Regions from separate parts of the Brenneria nigrifluens DSM 30175 genome, predicted to be linked through region 1. Evidence: predicted binding sites of a transcription regulator. Region 1 holds the regulator's gene; each other region holds the start of a gene.
What was found. Region 1 encodes CRP, which controls carbon source genes, mostly activating them, when cyclic AMP is high. Its sites were predicted from a motif close to ATGTGANNNNNNTCACAT; they were not measured.
Positions count from the first base shown of each region.

Region 2: a site for CRP is predicted at 1,060-1,077, ahead of EH206_RS03630 (nucleoside-specific channel-forming protein Tsx). Genes of this name have one in related genera too.
Region 3: a site for CRP is predicted at 2,582-2,599, ahead of srlA (PTS glucitol/sorbitol transporter subunit IIC). Genes of this name have one in related genera too.

Region 1 is NZ_CP034036.1:465,110-469,533, reverse strand. Features, by position in the region: gene EH206_RS02115 (phosphoribulokinase) at 1-674, shown strand, start outside; gene EH206_RS02110 (OsmC family protein) at 724-1,131, opposite strand; gene crp (cAMP-activated global transcriptional regulator CRP) at 1,448-2,080, shown strand; gene EH206_RS02100 (polysaccharide lyase) at 2,727-3,851, shown strand; gene ppiA (peptidylprolyl isomerase A) at 3,921-4,424, opposite strand, start outside.
Region 2 is NZ_CP034036.1:799,010-803,433, reverse strand. Features, by position in the region: gene ampE (beta-lactamase regulator AmpE) at 1-245, opposite strand, end outside; gene ampD (1,6-anhydro-N-acetylmuramyl-L-alanine amidase AmpD) at 242-817, opposite strand; gene EH206_RS03630 (nucleoside-specific channel-forming protein Tsx) at 1,240-2,103, shown strand; gene nadC (carboxylating nicotinate-nucleotide diphosphorylase) at 2,202-3,092, shown strand; gene ppdD (prepilin peptidase-dependent pilin) at 3,296-3,742, shown strand; gene gspE (type II secretion system protein GspE) at 3,745-4,424, shown strand, end outside.
Region 3 is NZ_CP034036.1:4,479,765-4,484,188, reverse strand. Features, by position in the region: gene srlD (sorbitol-6-phosphate dehydrogenase) at 1-509, opposite strand, end outside; gene srlB (PTS glucitol/sorbitol transporter subunit IIA) at 531-893, opposite strand; gene srlE (PTS glucitol/sorbitol transporter subunit IIB) at 911-1,921, opposite strand; gene srlA (PTS glucitol/sorbitol transporter subunit IIC) at 1,936-2,484, opposite strand; gene fsa (fructose-6-phosphate aldolase) at 2,676-3,338, shown strand; gene EH206_RS20995 (response regulator transcription factor) at 3,524-4,276, shown strand; gene EH206_RS20990 (ATP-binding protein) at 4,273-4,424, shown strand, end outside.

The DNA of each region.
Region 1 (4,424 bases):
TCAGCTATTTCGGCCCGGAGGCCAATGATTTCAGCCTGCTGGAACAGTCATTTACCGAATATGGCCGCCACGGGCGCGGTAAAACCCGTAAATACCTCCACACCTATGATGAAGCGATCCCCTACAACCAGGTGCCCGGCACGTTTACGCCGTGGGAACCGATGCCGGAACCCACCGACGTGCTGTTTTATGAAGGCCTGCATGGCGGCGTGGTGACCGATAGACACAATGTGGCGCAACACGTCGATTTGCTGGTCGGCGTAGTGCCCATCGTCAACCTGGAATGGATTCAGAAACTGATTCGCGATGTGAACGAGCGCGGGCACTCGCGCGAAGCGGTGATGGATTCGGTGGTGCGCTCCATGGAAGACTACATCACCTACATTACGCCGCAGTTTTCACGCACGCACATCAACTTCCAGCGCGTTCCCACCGTTGATACCTCCAACCCGTTCGCCGCCAAGTCGATCCCTTCGCTGGACGAAAGCTTCGTGGTGATTCATTTCCAGGGGCTGGATAATATTGACTACCCCTATCTGCTGGCCATGCTGCAGGGATCGTTTATTTCCCATATCAACACCCTGGTGGTGCCCGGCGGGAAAATGGGGCTGGCGATGGAGTTGATTATGGCGCCGCTGGTGCAGCGCCTGCTGGAAGGAAAAAAAATCGAGTAGTCCGCCGCGGCAAAACACGGCGCGGCATCAGCGGCCGATACGCCGAGGATTACCCCGTTATGCGGACTTCATGACTGTGCGTGACCTCAACGCCTTTACCCAGCATCAGCGCCACCGAGCAATAGCGCTCCGCGGAGAGCGCCACCGCCCGCTCCACCGCTTTCTCCGTCAGCCCTGTGCCCGTTACGATAAAATGCAGATTAATGTGGGTAAACAGACGCGGCGCTTCCGTTCTCCGCTCCGAGGTCAGCTTAACCTCACAGTCCGCAACGTCATGACGGCCTTTCTGCAGGATCGACACCACGTCAATCGCACTGCAGCCGCCGACCGACATCAACACCATTTCCATCGGGCTTGGCGCTTTGTCTCCCGAATCGCCGTCCATCAGCACCTGGTGACCGGACGCTGATTCGCCAAGAAATGTTAAGCCTTCAATCCACTTCACTCGAGCCTGCATGCCGCCTCCGCTAAAAATTTTTTGAAAAATTATATCCTTACTTTACAAAAACACGCTATAACCAGAGCTTCATCATGCTGAAGCGAGACAACACAAGACAGGTTCTTCAAGCTGTGCTACAAACGAAAATAGAATCTGCCTTTTCTGGACAAACTCAGATACCGGGGAGATGATGATGTCGCCAGATAGAGGCTCCAGTATATTCCCTGACATCATTCTTCCTACACGAATTTTGAATGTTTAGCAGTAATACGCCGTACAGGGAACTCTGAGCCCTGTGATTTGCGCAGTGAATTACAACAGAGGATGATAGCGAATGGTTCTCGGCAAACCGCAAACAGACCCGACTCTCGAATGGTTCCTTTCTCATTGTCACATCCACAAGTATCCATCGAAGAGCACCCTGATTCACCAGGGTGAAAAAGCAGAAACGCTTTACTACATCGTGAAAGGCTCTGTCGCAGTGCTGATCAAAGATGAAGAAGGCAAAGAAATGATTCTCTCTTATCTCAATCAGGGAGATTTTATCGGCGAACTTGGCCTGTTTGAAGAAGGTCAGGAGCGCAGCGCCTGGGTACGGGCGAAAGCGGCTTGTGAAGTTGCTGAAATTTCTTATAAAAAGTTCCGGCAGTTGATTCAGGTAAATCCCGATATTCTGATGCGCCTGTCGGCGCAGATGGCCAGCAGACTGCAGGTTACTTCAGAGAAAGTCGGTAACCTGGCGTTTCTCGACGTCACCGGCCGTATTGCTCAGACCTTACTGAACCTGGCAAAACAACCCGATGCCATGACTCACCCGGATGGCATGCAAATAAAAATCACCCGTCAGGAAATTGGGCAAATCGTTGGCTGTTCACGCGAAACCGTGGGCCGTATTCTTAAAATGCTGGAAGACCAGAACCTGATCTCCGCACATGGTAAAACGATTGTGGTTTACGGTACCCGTTAAACCATTCCGTTACCCTACAACAAAAAAGCGTGAAGCGGCCTTCACGCTTTTTTCTATCACCATCAACGCAGCTCTCGGATTTACCCGCCAGTTAATGAGCAGGGTATTTATTATTAAAATATATTATTTACTGGAAATATAAATAGTCTTATTAACAGGCTGCATTTATTATTTGTAATATCGGCCAACATAAAAAGCAGTCATGATTTATCAAGTTGTGTTTTAACATAGATCAATAAAATTGTATTTTTATTTATTTTAAGAAAACCCCTATTAATACGGATGTCGGGGGGATTTTTCAGATAAATCCACCTTATATTAATATATTGGTAAAAATAGAAACCCATGGAAACAAAAAAACCACAATTAAAATATAACTTATTGATAATTAAATGATAAATATAAAATTCATGATTTTTATTGGAAATTACCTTTTCATAAAACCCGCCTTTCCTTTCGATTATTGAAAAGACGCATTGAATTGAAGGTATTGTATTGTTTTATTTTTGTGATAACACTGATACGGATTTTTATAAAACTGAAAACCGATCTTTCATTTTCAGCGAAAAAATCCAACCTTATTACCCTGGGCATATGGAACGAGAAATGCCTTAACGAAGTTATATTCCAACAGGAGATAATCCTTATGAAATACCTACTGCCTTCAGCCGCCGCCGGGCTGTTATTTCTTGCCTGCCAACACGCGATGGCGGCCGATACCGGCGGCTATGCCACCACCGACGGCGGCAACGTTTCCGGAGCCGTCAATAAAACGGCCGGTTCAATGCAGGACATTGTCGATATCATCGCGGCCGCGCGTCTGGACTCAAGCGGTAAAAAAGTGTCAGGCGGCGCCTACCCCGTCGTCATCACCTATAACGGCAATGAAGATGACTTAATCAAGGCGGCGGAAGCCGATATCTGCGGTCAATGGAGCAAACCGGCGCGCGGCGTGGAGATCAAGGAGTTTACCAAAGGCATTACCATCCTCGGCAGCAATGGTTCCTCAACGAACTTCGGTATCTGGATCACCAAGTCGTCCAACGTCGTGGTGCGTAATATGCGCATGGGTTATATGCCCGGAGGCGCCCAGGATGGCGATGCAATCCGCATCGACGACTCGCCGAACGTCTGGATCGACCATAACGAGATCTTCGCGAAAAACCATGAGTGCGAGGGCACGCCGGACGGCGATACCACCTTTGAATCCGCCGTGGATATCAAAAAAGGGTCGACCAACGTCACCGTATCCTACAACTACATTCACGGCGTCAAAAAGGTCGGCCTAAGCGGTTCCAGCAACAGCGATACCGGACGCAACCTCACCTATCACCACAACGTCTACAGCGACGTAAACGCCCGGCTGCCGCTGCAGCGGGGCGGTCAGGTGCATGCCTACAACAACCTCTATTCCGGCGTCACCAGTTCAGGGCTGAACGTTCGTCAGAACGGCATCGCATTGATCGAAAGCAACTGGTTTGAGAATGCGAAAAACCCGGTGACATCCCGTTACGATGGCTCGAATTTCGGCACATGGGATCTGCGCAACAACAACATTACCAAACCCGCCGATTTCACCACCTACGGCATCACCTGGGACAAGGATTCCAAAGCCTACGTCAATGCCGATAGCTGGACCAGCACCGGCACATTCCCCGCACTCCCCTATAGCTACTCGCCGGTAACCGCGCAGTGCGTAAAAAATAAACTGGCGAACTATGCCGGCGTCGGCAAGAACCTTGCCGTATTGACCGCCTCAGCCTGTCAATGACGACGCGCTGATTTAATCCGGGCGAGTTGGGTAAACTCGCCCGTTTTTACACGGCCAATCAGAGAGAGATTAAGGCAGAACCTTCGCTGACTGGATAACCACGGGTTTGAGCGGCACGTTCTGATACGGGCCGACGTTTTCAGTCTGCACCTGGGAAATCTTATCCGCGACCTCCATCCCTTTTACCACCCGGCCAAAGACCGCGTAGCCAAAATCGCGCTGGCCGTGATCGAGAAAGGCGTTGTCCGCCACGTTGATAAAGAACTGACTGGTGGCGCTGTCCTTGTCGGCGGTACGCGCCATGGCGACGGTGCCGCGCAGGTTGCGCAAACCGTTATCCGCCTCGTTTTTGATCGGCGGGTTGGGCGCTTTCTGCTTCATATCATCGGTAAAGCCGCCGCCCTGGATCATAAAACCGGGGATCACGCGATGAAACGTGGTGCCGTTATAAAAGCCGTTATTCACGTACTCAATAAAGTTTTTCACCGAAACCGGGGCTTTTTGCTCATCCAATGCCAGCTCAATGTTTCCTGCCGAGGTGGTCAGCAACACATGCGTAGCGCCGGTGGCGGC
Region 2 (4,424 bases), 330 kb from region 1:
ATACACATCAGGCTGACGGCGATCCACAGCATTAACAGAATCAGTCCGAACAAGATACCGTCCGCCAGCCATAACAAAACCGATACCACTCCCACGCAGCACAATGTCAGCAACAGGGTTTGCAATAAGGAAGGGGGCGGCAAGCGGCGAAACACCGCTTCAAGACGGTGATCCAACTGCCAATGCTCACCCTGTTTAAACAGACGCTCCCACGCCAATACCAGCAACAATGTAAACAGCGTCATCGGTTTATGCTCCCGTCATTATCCATCCGGCCTTCCCGTATCAGGCGGTGATATAAATCCCAATCAAAGGCCGGTCCAGGATCGGTTTTACGGCCCGGTGCGATATTACTGTGTCCGGCAATGCGCGACGGCGTTACGGGGTAAGCGCTGAGCAGCAGCCGGGTTACCGCCGCCAGCTGATAATATTGTTCCGTAGTAAAAGGTAGCGTATCCGTTCCTTCCAACTCGATGCCGATGGAAAAATCGTTACACCGTTCACGACCTTCATATTGAGAAACGCCGGCATGCCAGGCTCGCTGGTTAAAAGAGACATATTGAATAATTTCCCCGTCCCGGCGAATAAGGCAGTGCGCGGAAACCCGTAAATGGCGTATATCGGCGAAATAGGGATGGGCGTCGGCATCCAGCGTCGCGGTAAACAGTTGGTCGATATAAGGGCCGCCAAATTCCCCCGGCGGTAAACTGATATTATGGATCACCAGCAGAGAAGGGGCTTCGTCGTCCGGGCGACTATCGCAATGGGGGGAGGAAATATGTTTTATCTCGGATAACCAGCCATTTTCCAAAAGCATCGGCGATAACCTCGCATCATGTCGTTTGCCGGGCTGAAATAAGGTGCGGTTAATCGGAACGGTGTTTAACCAGAATGCGCCTGCCGAAAGAGTACCATATTTCTCAACCCCATACCTAACCGGCTGGATACAAAAAGGTTTTATTGTTTCCCCGCGCGTTGTCACGCCGTCGTAAATCGTCTTTAAACAGGGTAATCGCTCCAGAAGCGAGCCGCGTTACGTCTCTCCAGAACGCCAGAAAATAGTGATATGGATCACATTTTTATGCAATCTGATGAATATGTGAATCAACTAACGTGCACTGTTTCAATTTTTATTTAAAATGGCGACGTGAAATAGTCATCGATTTTTTCAGGTATTACAAAAACTTATTTCACAATACCTGGCTTCACAACGCGCTTTCCAACTATACGGAAATTAATATGAAAAAAGCTTTCGCCGCAGGCGCTTTGGTCGCCTTGTCCTACAGCGTGCCGGCTCTCGCTGACGAGAATAAACCGCAATATCTTTCCGACTGGTGGCATCAGAGCGTCAACGTGGTGGGGAGTTATCACACCCGCTTCGGACCTCAGCTAAACAACGATGTCTATCTGGAATATGAGGCGTTCGCCCGCAAAGACTGGTTCGATTTTTACGGCTATATCGATGTACCGAAGTTCTTCGGCGTGGGAAACTCGAACGACCGCGGTGCCTGGGACGATGGCTCACCGCTGTTCGTGGAAATTGAACCGCGCTTTTCCATCGATAAGCTGACGGGCGCCGACCTTGGCGTCGGTCCGTTCAAAGAGTGGTATGTCGCCAATAATATCATTTACGACCACGGGCGCAGCAGTGATTCACGGCAAAGCACCTGGTACGTAGGGTTGGGCAACGATATCGATACCGGAACCGATTTATCGCTTTCCACCAATATCTATGCCAAATACCAGTGGAAGAACTATGGCGCCGGCAATGAAAACGAATGGGACGGCTACCGTTTCAAAGTGAAATACGCCTATCCGTTAGGGACGCTGTGGGGCGGCAACGTCGCCTATATCGGTTTCACCAACGTTGACTTCGGCTCAGACCTGCGCAATAAGGACGGCCGGTCGCGCACCGGCAACTCCATCGCCTCCAGCCATATTCTGTCGCTGGGTTACGACCACTTGCACTACTCCGTCGTCGCCCGTTATTTCCACAACGGCGGACAGTGGGCGGACGGCGCCGAGCTGAACTTCGGCCAGGGGCCATTTGAAGTGAAATCAACCGGCTGGGGTTATTATCTGGTGGTGGGCTACAGCTTTTAACAACTTAAAACCTTGAATTATCACAACTACTCATGGTGGATGTCGTCGTTCAAACCGGGTAGCATAGAGACCCGAATCCCCCTTCGGAGCTTTTTGTGATGACAACGCGTCGCTACAGTCAGGAACAACGCCAGACCGAGCTGCTCAATCGTATTGCGCAGGATATTCCCGCCAGCGTACGGCTGGCGTTAAGTGAAGATTTGGGCGGCGAGGTGGATGCCGCCCAGGATATTACCGCCCATCTGTTAACGCATGATGCCCAGGCCTCGGCCCGTATAATCACCCGCGAGGCGGGCATCTTCTGCGGCAAACGCTGGCTTGAGGAGGTTTTCGCCCAACTCGGCGACGCGACATCCATTACCTGGCGCGTTGCCGATGGCGATGCCATTGCGCCCGGCCAAACCCTGTGCGACATCGCCGGCCCGGCCAAACAGCTGCTGACCGGGGAGCGTACGGCGCTGAATTTCCTGCAAACGCTGTGCGGCGTGGCCAGCGAAGTCAGCCGTTACGTCTCGGTGCTGCAAGGCACCGGCACCCGGTTACTGGATACCCGCAAAACCATTCCGGGGCTGCGCACCGCGCTGAAATATGCGGTGATGTGCGGCGGCGGCAATAACCACCGGCTCGGCCTGTCCGATGCTTTCCTGATTAAGGAAAACCATATCATCGCGGCCGGCTCCATCAGGCAGGCGGTGGAGAACGCCTTTTTACTGCGCCGCGACGTGCCGGTGGAAGTGGAGGTGGAATCGCTTGATGAGCTGCGACAGGCGCTGGACGCCGGCGCGGATATCATCATGCTGGATAACTTCAGTCTGGAAACCATCCGCGAGGCGGTGAACATCACCCAGGGCCGCGCCCTGCTGGAAATCTCCGGCAACGTAACGATCGAGACGTTGCGCGATTATGCGGAAACCGGGGTGGATTATATTTCCGTCGGGGCGCTGACCAAGCACGTCCGCGCGCTGGATTTATCGATGCGCTTTATCTGACTCTCCAGGCGGCCTGGGAAATACCGGGCCTCTCTCCTCTTCGTTGCCGTACGCAAATTGCAAAACCGCTCGCAAAAACCATTCCATAATCGGCAAATCACCAACTCTTCTCCGCGCCCTGTTCCGGTTTTCATCATCGCCTGTCGCCAGTTGCCGCCACGTTTTCTATCTTGTCGCTACGCACCGCAACGGGGAAAACCACTATGGAAAAACAACAGGGATTTACGCTGGTTGAGTTGATGATCGTCATCGCGATTGTCGCCATCCTGAGCGCCATTGGCGTACCCGCCTATCAGGGATACCTGCAAAAGGCGGCTATGACCGATATGCTGCAAACGATGGCGTCGTATAAAACCGCCGTGGACCTTTGCGGGCTGGAGAATGCGGCGTTTTCCGCCTGCAATGCGGGAAATCAGGGAATACCCGGCAGTAAAACCTCACGCTACGTCAGCGCGGTCAGCGTTAATCAGGGCGTCATTACCCTAAGCGGACAATCCACCCTGCAAGGGTTGAGCGTCGTCCTGACGCCGGTATGGGATGCGGAAACCGGCACGGCGCGCTGGACCAAAAACTGCGCCACCGAAAGCACGGCGGACAGCATGCAATCCGCCTGTCAGGATGTTTTCCGTTTTGACGACGCGGCGGGTTAACCATGGCTGACGCACAGCATCTTGCCGGCGAATTACAGCGAGTGTGCCATCGCTACCATGCGTTACTGCTGAATATGGATGAGCAGACCTTGTCGGTGGCCGTCAGCGGCGAGGCGTCAGCGGAAATGATGGCGGCGCTGCGTTTCGCCGGCAATCGCCAGATTCTGCTGGAACAGTGGCCGCAGGCCAGAATGGAGCAGCAGCTCAAAACCGGCGCGGAAAAAACCGTGGTGAAGGAAACCACCGAGGCTTACCAAGCCGAGCCTGAAAGCCACATCAGCGACGAAGACGCCCCGGCGGTGCGGTTTATCAATCAGATATTGCGCCTGGCCATTCAGCGCCGCGCCTCCGATATTCACTTTGAACCCCTGCCGACCGACTATCGCGTGCGCCTGCGCATTGACGGCGTATTGCAGGAAGCCTCGCCGCCGCCGAGCGGATTGAGCGCGCGTATTACCGCCCGGCTGAAGATCATGGGCAAGCTGAATACCGCCGAGCGGCGATTGCCGCAGGACGGACAGTTCAGCATCATGCTGGATAGGCAAAGCTGTTCGCTGCGCATTGCCACCTTACCGGTACAGCACGGCGAGAAAGTGGTGCTGCGTATTCTGCAAACCCGCCGGCAGGAGTTGGCGCTGGACAAACTGGGGCTTGCGGACGCCGACCTGAAGCAGTTGATCCG
Region 3 (4,424 bases), 880 kb from region 1:
AGCGCCAGCGACTGAGTCAGCCCAACCCCGCCGAACTTGGCCGCGCTATAGCCGGAATTGTGCTTACTGCCGACTTTCCCTGATTTGGAGTTAATCTGGATAATGCGCCCGGCGATGCCGTCGCGGATCATCAGCTTGGCAAACTCGCGGGCGCACAGGAAATATCCCACCAGATTCACCTGTAAAGACAAATCAAAATCGTTGAGCCGGAACTGCGTAATGGGGGCCGCCTTGGCCATCCCTGCGCTATAGACCAAAAGATTGACCTGACCGAATCGCGCGTCAACCGCTCGCGCCAACCGTTCAACCTGTACTTCATCCGTGGCGTCAGTGCCAAAGCCGCAGGCGCATTCGGCGCCGTAGCGAGCATTGATCGTTTCCGCTACCTGCATGGCGTGTTGAGCATTTAAATCAACGACCGCAACCTGATAACCCGCTTCCGCCAGGCCTTCACACAGGAACGCACCGAGGGTCTGTCCGCCGCCGATGACTACCGCAACCTGTTTCATATGCATTTCCCCACCTGATATTTAAGAAAAAATCGTTAATTTACCGCCGACTTGGATATCTGTCGGCGGCTTACCTGCAACGTGCAGCGAGCCGGGAAATTCTGCTTCGGCAGCGCCGTCAAAGCGGATGGTGATATGACCCAGTTCACGCAGATTCTGCGTCGCAACCGAGCCTACCGCGGTAATCGGATAGGCCCTGTCCGAAAGCATCAGCGTGTCCCCTGCGCGTAGTTCGCCGTGCAGATCGCCATGCTGGTGGATAAAGCAGAATGATTCGATGTCTTCGGGGGCCCCTTCACGAAAGGTGATCATCATGTCTTCGGTCAATGCCTCCGCCGCGTTGTCGCCAATACGGGTAAATATGGTTTGAAAAACCGTGTTCATACCGACTCCCAAAACGGTTATTGGTAGATAAAACCGGATACTACCCAGGCCAGCAGCACGGTCGGCGCGCCGGTAAGAAAGCGGCCCACCAGTACGGAAGGCACTCCGACGCGCACGGTGTCCTGTTTCGCTTCCGCCAGCGACAGGCCGACAGGGATGAAGTCACAGGCGGCCTGCGCGTTTATGGCGAACAGGGCGGGCAGCGCCAGAGCGGGAGGAATATTTCCCAGCCCGATCTGCACGCCGACCAGCACCCCGATCACCTGGGCAATCACCGCGCCCGGCCCCAGAAAAGGAGAAAGCAGGGGGAATGAACAAATCAACGCCAGCGTGACCAAGCCGATCGGGCTGTTTGCCAACGGCGTCAGGCTGTGCGCAATCATATCGCCTAGCCCCGAGGCCATAATGATACCGATCAGCGCCGCGACGAACGCCATAAACGGCAGAATAGTCTTCAATACCGTATCAATGGTTTCCCGACCGGCCTGGAAAAATACGGCGACCACCGAACCCATGCCCATACCGACCTTGGCCAGCAGCCCGTCGCTCTGTTCGGTGATTTTTTTGCTGCTGTCGTAATCCCGGCCAAGGCCGGCGGATGCGGCGGCGACGGCGGTTTTTTCCGCCGCGGAAGGGATGGCGGCGGGCGTTGCCGACGCGGTTTCCACTCGTTGTATGTTTTTTTCCCGCACGCCGGATACGTAAATATCTTCCACAATAAACTGCGCCAGCGGGCCGGACCGGCCGGTCGAATGGATGTTGACCGTCGGGATGCAGCGTTTGGGATAAATCCCGCAGCGCAGCGTGCCGCCGCAGTCAATCACCGCTATGCCGATCTCTTCTGCCGGCGGCTCGCCGTCTTTAAAGCCATCCACGGCCGGCCAGCCGGTCAGTTCGCTCAGGCGATCGACAATTGCCGGACGCGTCCCCGCGGTGATATAGACAATTTTCTTGCCCGGCACCGCTTCGATCAGCAGCGGACCGCCCCAGCCGCTTTCGCCTCTTTCAATACGAATCACGTTGCTCATAATGGTTTTCCCCGTTAAAGCTGAACCTGACGGTCAAGCTGGATGCGCATTTTGCGTTCAAATAACGTGGTGGTCAGGTCCGTGACCCAGCCGCGGAAAAAGTTGCTCACCATCCCCACCAGCAGGTAGCTAACCGCCAGCGGGCCCAGCGGCAGACCGAGCGTCGTCAGGCCGCTGGCGATCCCGAGGTAGACGAACAGCTCCCCAGGATTGATATGCGGGAACAGGCCATTCATGGAGTGACAGCTATAAGACGCGGCGGCGTAGTAGCTCGGCTTGTACTTCTCCGGCATAAAGCGGCCCAGACTTAACGTCATGGGATTGCAAAAGACGAATGTGCCGATAACCGGCAACAGCATATAGCGGGAGAGCGGGTTCCCCGCGCAGCGTTGGGCCAGACGTTCGATGCGTTCCTGACCGACAAACACGATCAGCGCATTCATAATAACGAGCAGGCTAATCAGCAAAGGAAGTATGCCGGTCACCATGCCGACAAAAACTTCCCCTCCTTTCTGAAACAGGCCGATGAACCACTCAGCCCCATGGGTGATGACGTCTATCATATAGCGCTCCTGTTTCCTCTGGTTGATGCCGCAAGACACTAAACCGCGTGTTGTTTTGTTTACGTGCTATCAAAATATATCCAAATATGTTTTTTAAATTTTAAATTGATCACATTTTGAAAGTTATTTCGTTCAGTATGAAACATAAATGGGGAATGATTGTTGAACGCATTCTGTGGAGGAAGAGATCTATGAAGATTTATCTCGATACGGCGGATATCACCGCCATTGAACGACTGGCGCGTATCTTGCCGCTGGCCGGCGTCACGACGAACCCGAGCATTGTCGCTGCGGCGGGTAAGCCGCTGCATGAACTGTTGCCGGCGTTGCATCAGGTACTGGAGGGAAAAGGGGAGCTCTTTGCTCAGGTGATCGCCCACCGGGCAGAGGATATGGTTAAAGAGGCTTTGCTGATGCGGCAATACGTTGACGATTTGATTATCAAAGTTCCCGCTACCGCAGAGGGGCTGGCGGCGATGAAAATCTTACGCCGCGAGGGCATTCCGGTGCTGGGGACCGCCATCTACGGTGCGGCGCAGGGGCTGTTCGCCGCCCTGGCGGGCGCCAGATACGTGGCGCCTTATGTCAATCGGCTCGATGCGCAAGGCGGCGACGGGGTTCAGACGGTGCGCGATTTGCAAAAGCTACTGACGTTGCATGCCCCATTCGCGGGCGTACTGGCGGCAAGTTTCAAAACCCCGCGTCAGGCGTTGGCATGTATGCTGGCGGGATGTCAGGCGGTCACGCTGCCGGTTGATGTGGCGGAACAGTTTATCAACACACCGGCGGTGCAGGCGGCGATAGAAAAATTTGATGCTGACTGGCAGGGGGCTTTTGGCGGTATGAGGCTATAAGCAGGTAAAAGCTTTCATAATAAAAGAAACTCCCGGCCTGAAGGCGCGGCGGACAGCATGGCGATAATGAAAAATATAATCAAATGAGATATGTTCTTTTTTATCGGCAACAATTGTTTTGAGGCGGTGCGATACGCTTGCGCGGTCGTTTTTCCCCAAATTCAAACAGTATGGCAGGGAGATTTATGAACGCCGCCGAGACGGTTGCTACTCCGCGAGTGCTGGTGGTGGACGACCATCGCAAGATCCGCGAGCCTTTGGCTGTTTACCTGCGCCGCTATGCGTTTGATGTGCGCACCGCCGAGAATGCGGCGGCGATGTGGCTGATTTTAAAACAACAGCCGATCGATATTGTCATCCTGGACGTGATGCTCCCCGACGGGGATGGTATGGAACTGTGCCGCCAGCTTCACCGGCGTTTTAATATGCCGGTCATCCTTCTGACGGCGCGCGACGCCATGGACGACCGTGTCCGGGGGTTGGATCTGGGGGCGGATGACTATGTCGTCAAGCCGTTTGAACCTCGCGAACTGGTGGCGCGCATCCATAGCGTTCTGCGTCGTCTGGGGGCGGGCCGCGCGGCCGACGCGGTGCAACGCGATGACAAAGCGCTGCTCATGTACTGTTTCGCCGGCTTGCGGTTTATGCCGGCGACGGGCGTACTCAGCGACGCCAACGGCGTCGGCGTGCAATTAAGTACGATGGAAAGGCGCCTGCTGTGGGCCTTTCTGCAATACCCCAATGCGGTGTTGAGTCGCGACCGGCTGATCGACCTGTGCGTTCGCCCCGGCAACGATGTTTTCGATCGGGCAATCGATCGGCAGGTCAGTCGCCTGCGGAGTAAGCTCGCGCATTTCCTGCACGATAGCGAATTGTTGATTACCGTCTGGGGCAGTGGTTACCTGCTGGCGTCCGACGTGAGCGTACACCCGCTATGAGCTGGCTGCCCAGGCGTATGGCCAACCAGTTGGCGCTGCTGCTGGTGCTGGCGTTGGCGGCGTCGAATCTTATCGCCATGGCTTACGTCCAGCTTACCGGGGCTTTGCTCCACCCGGTATCACGCACCCTCGCGCTGGAGCGCTTGAC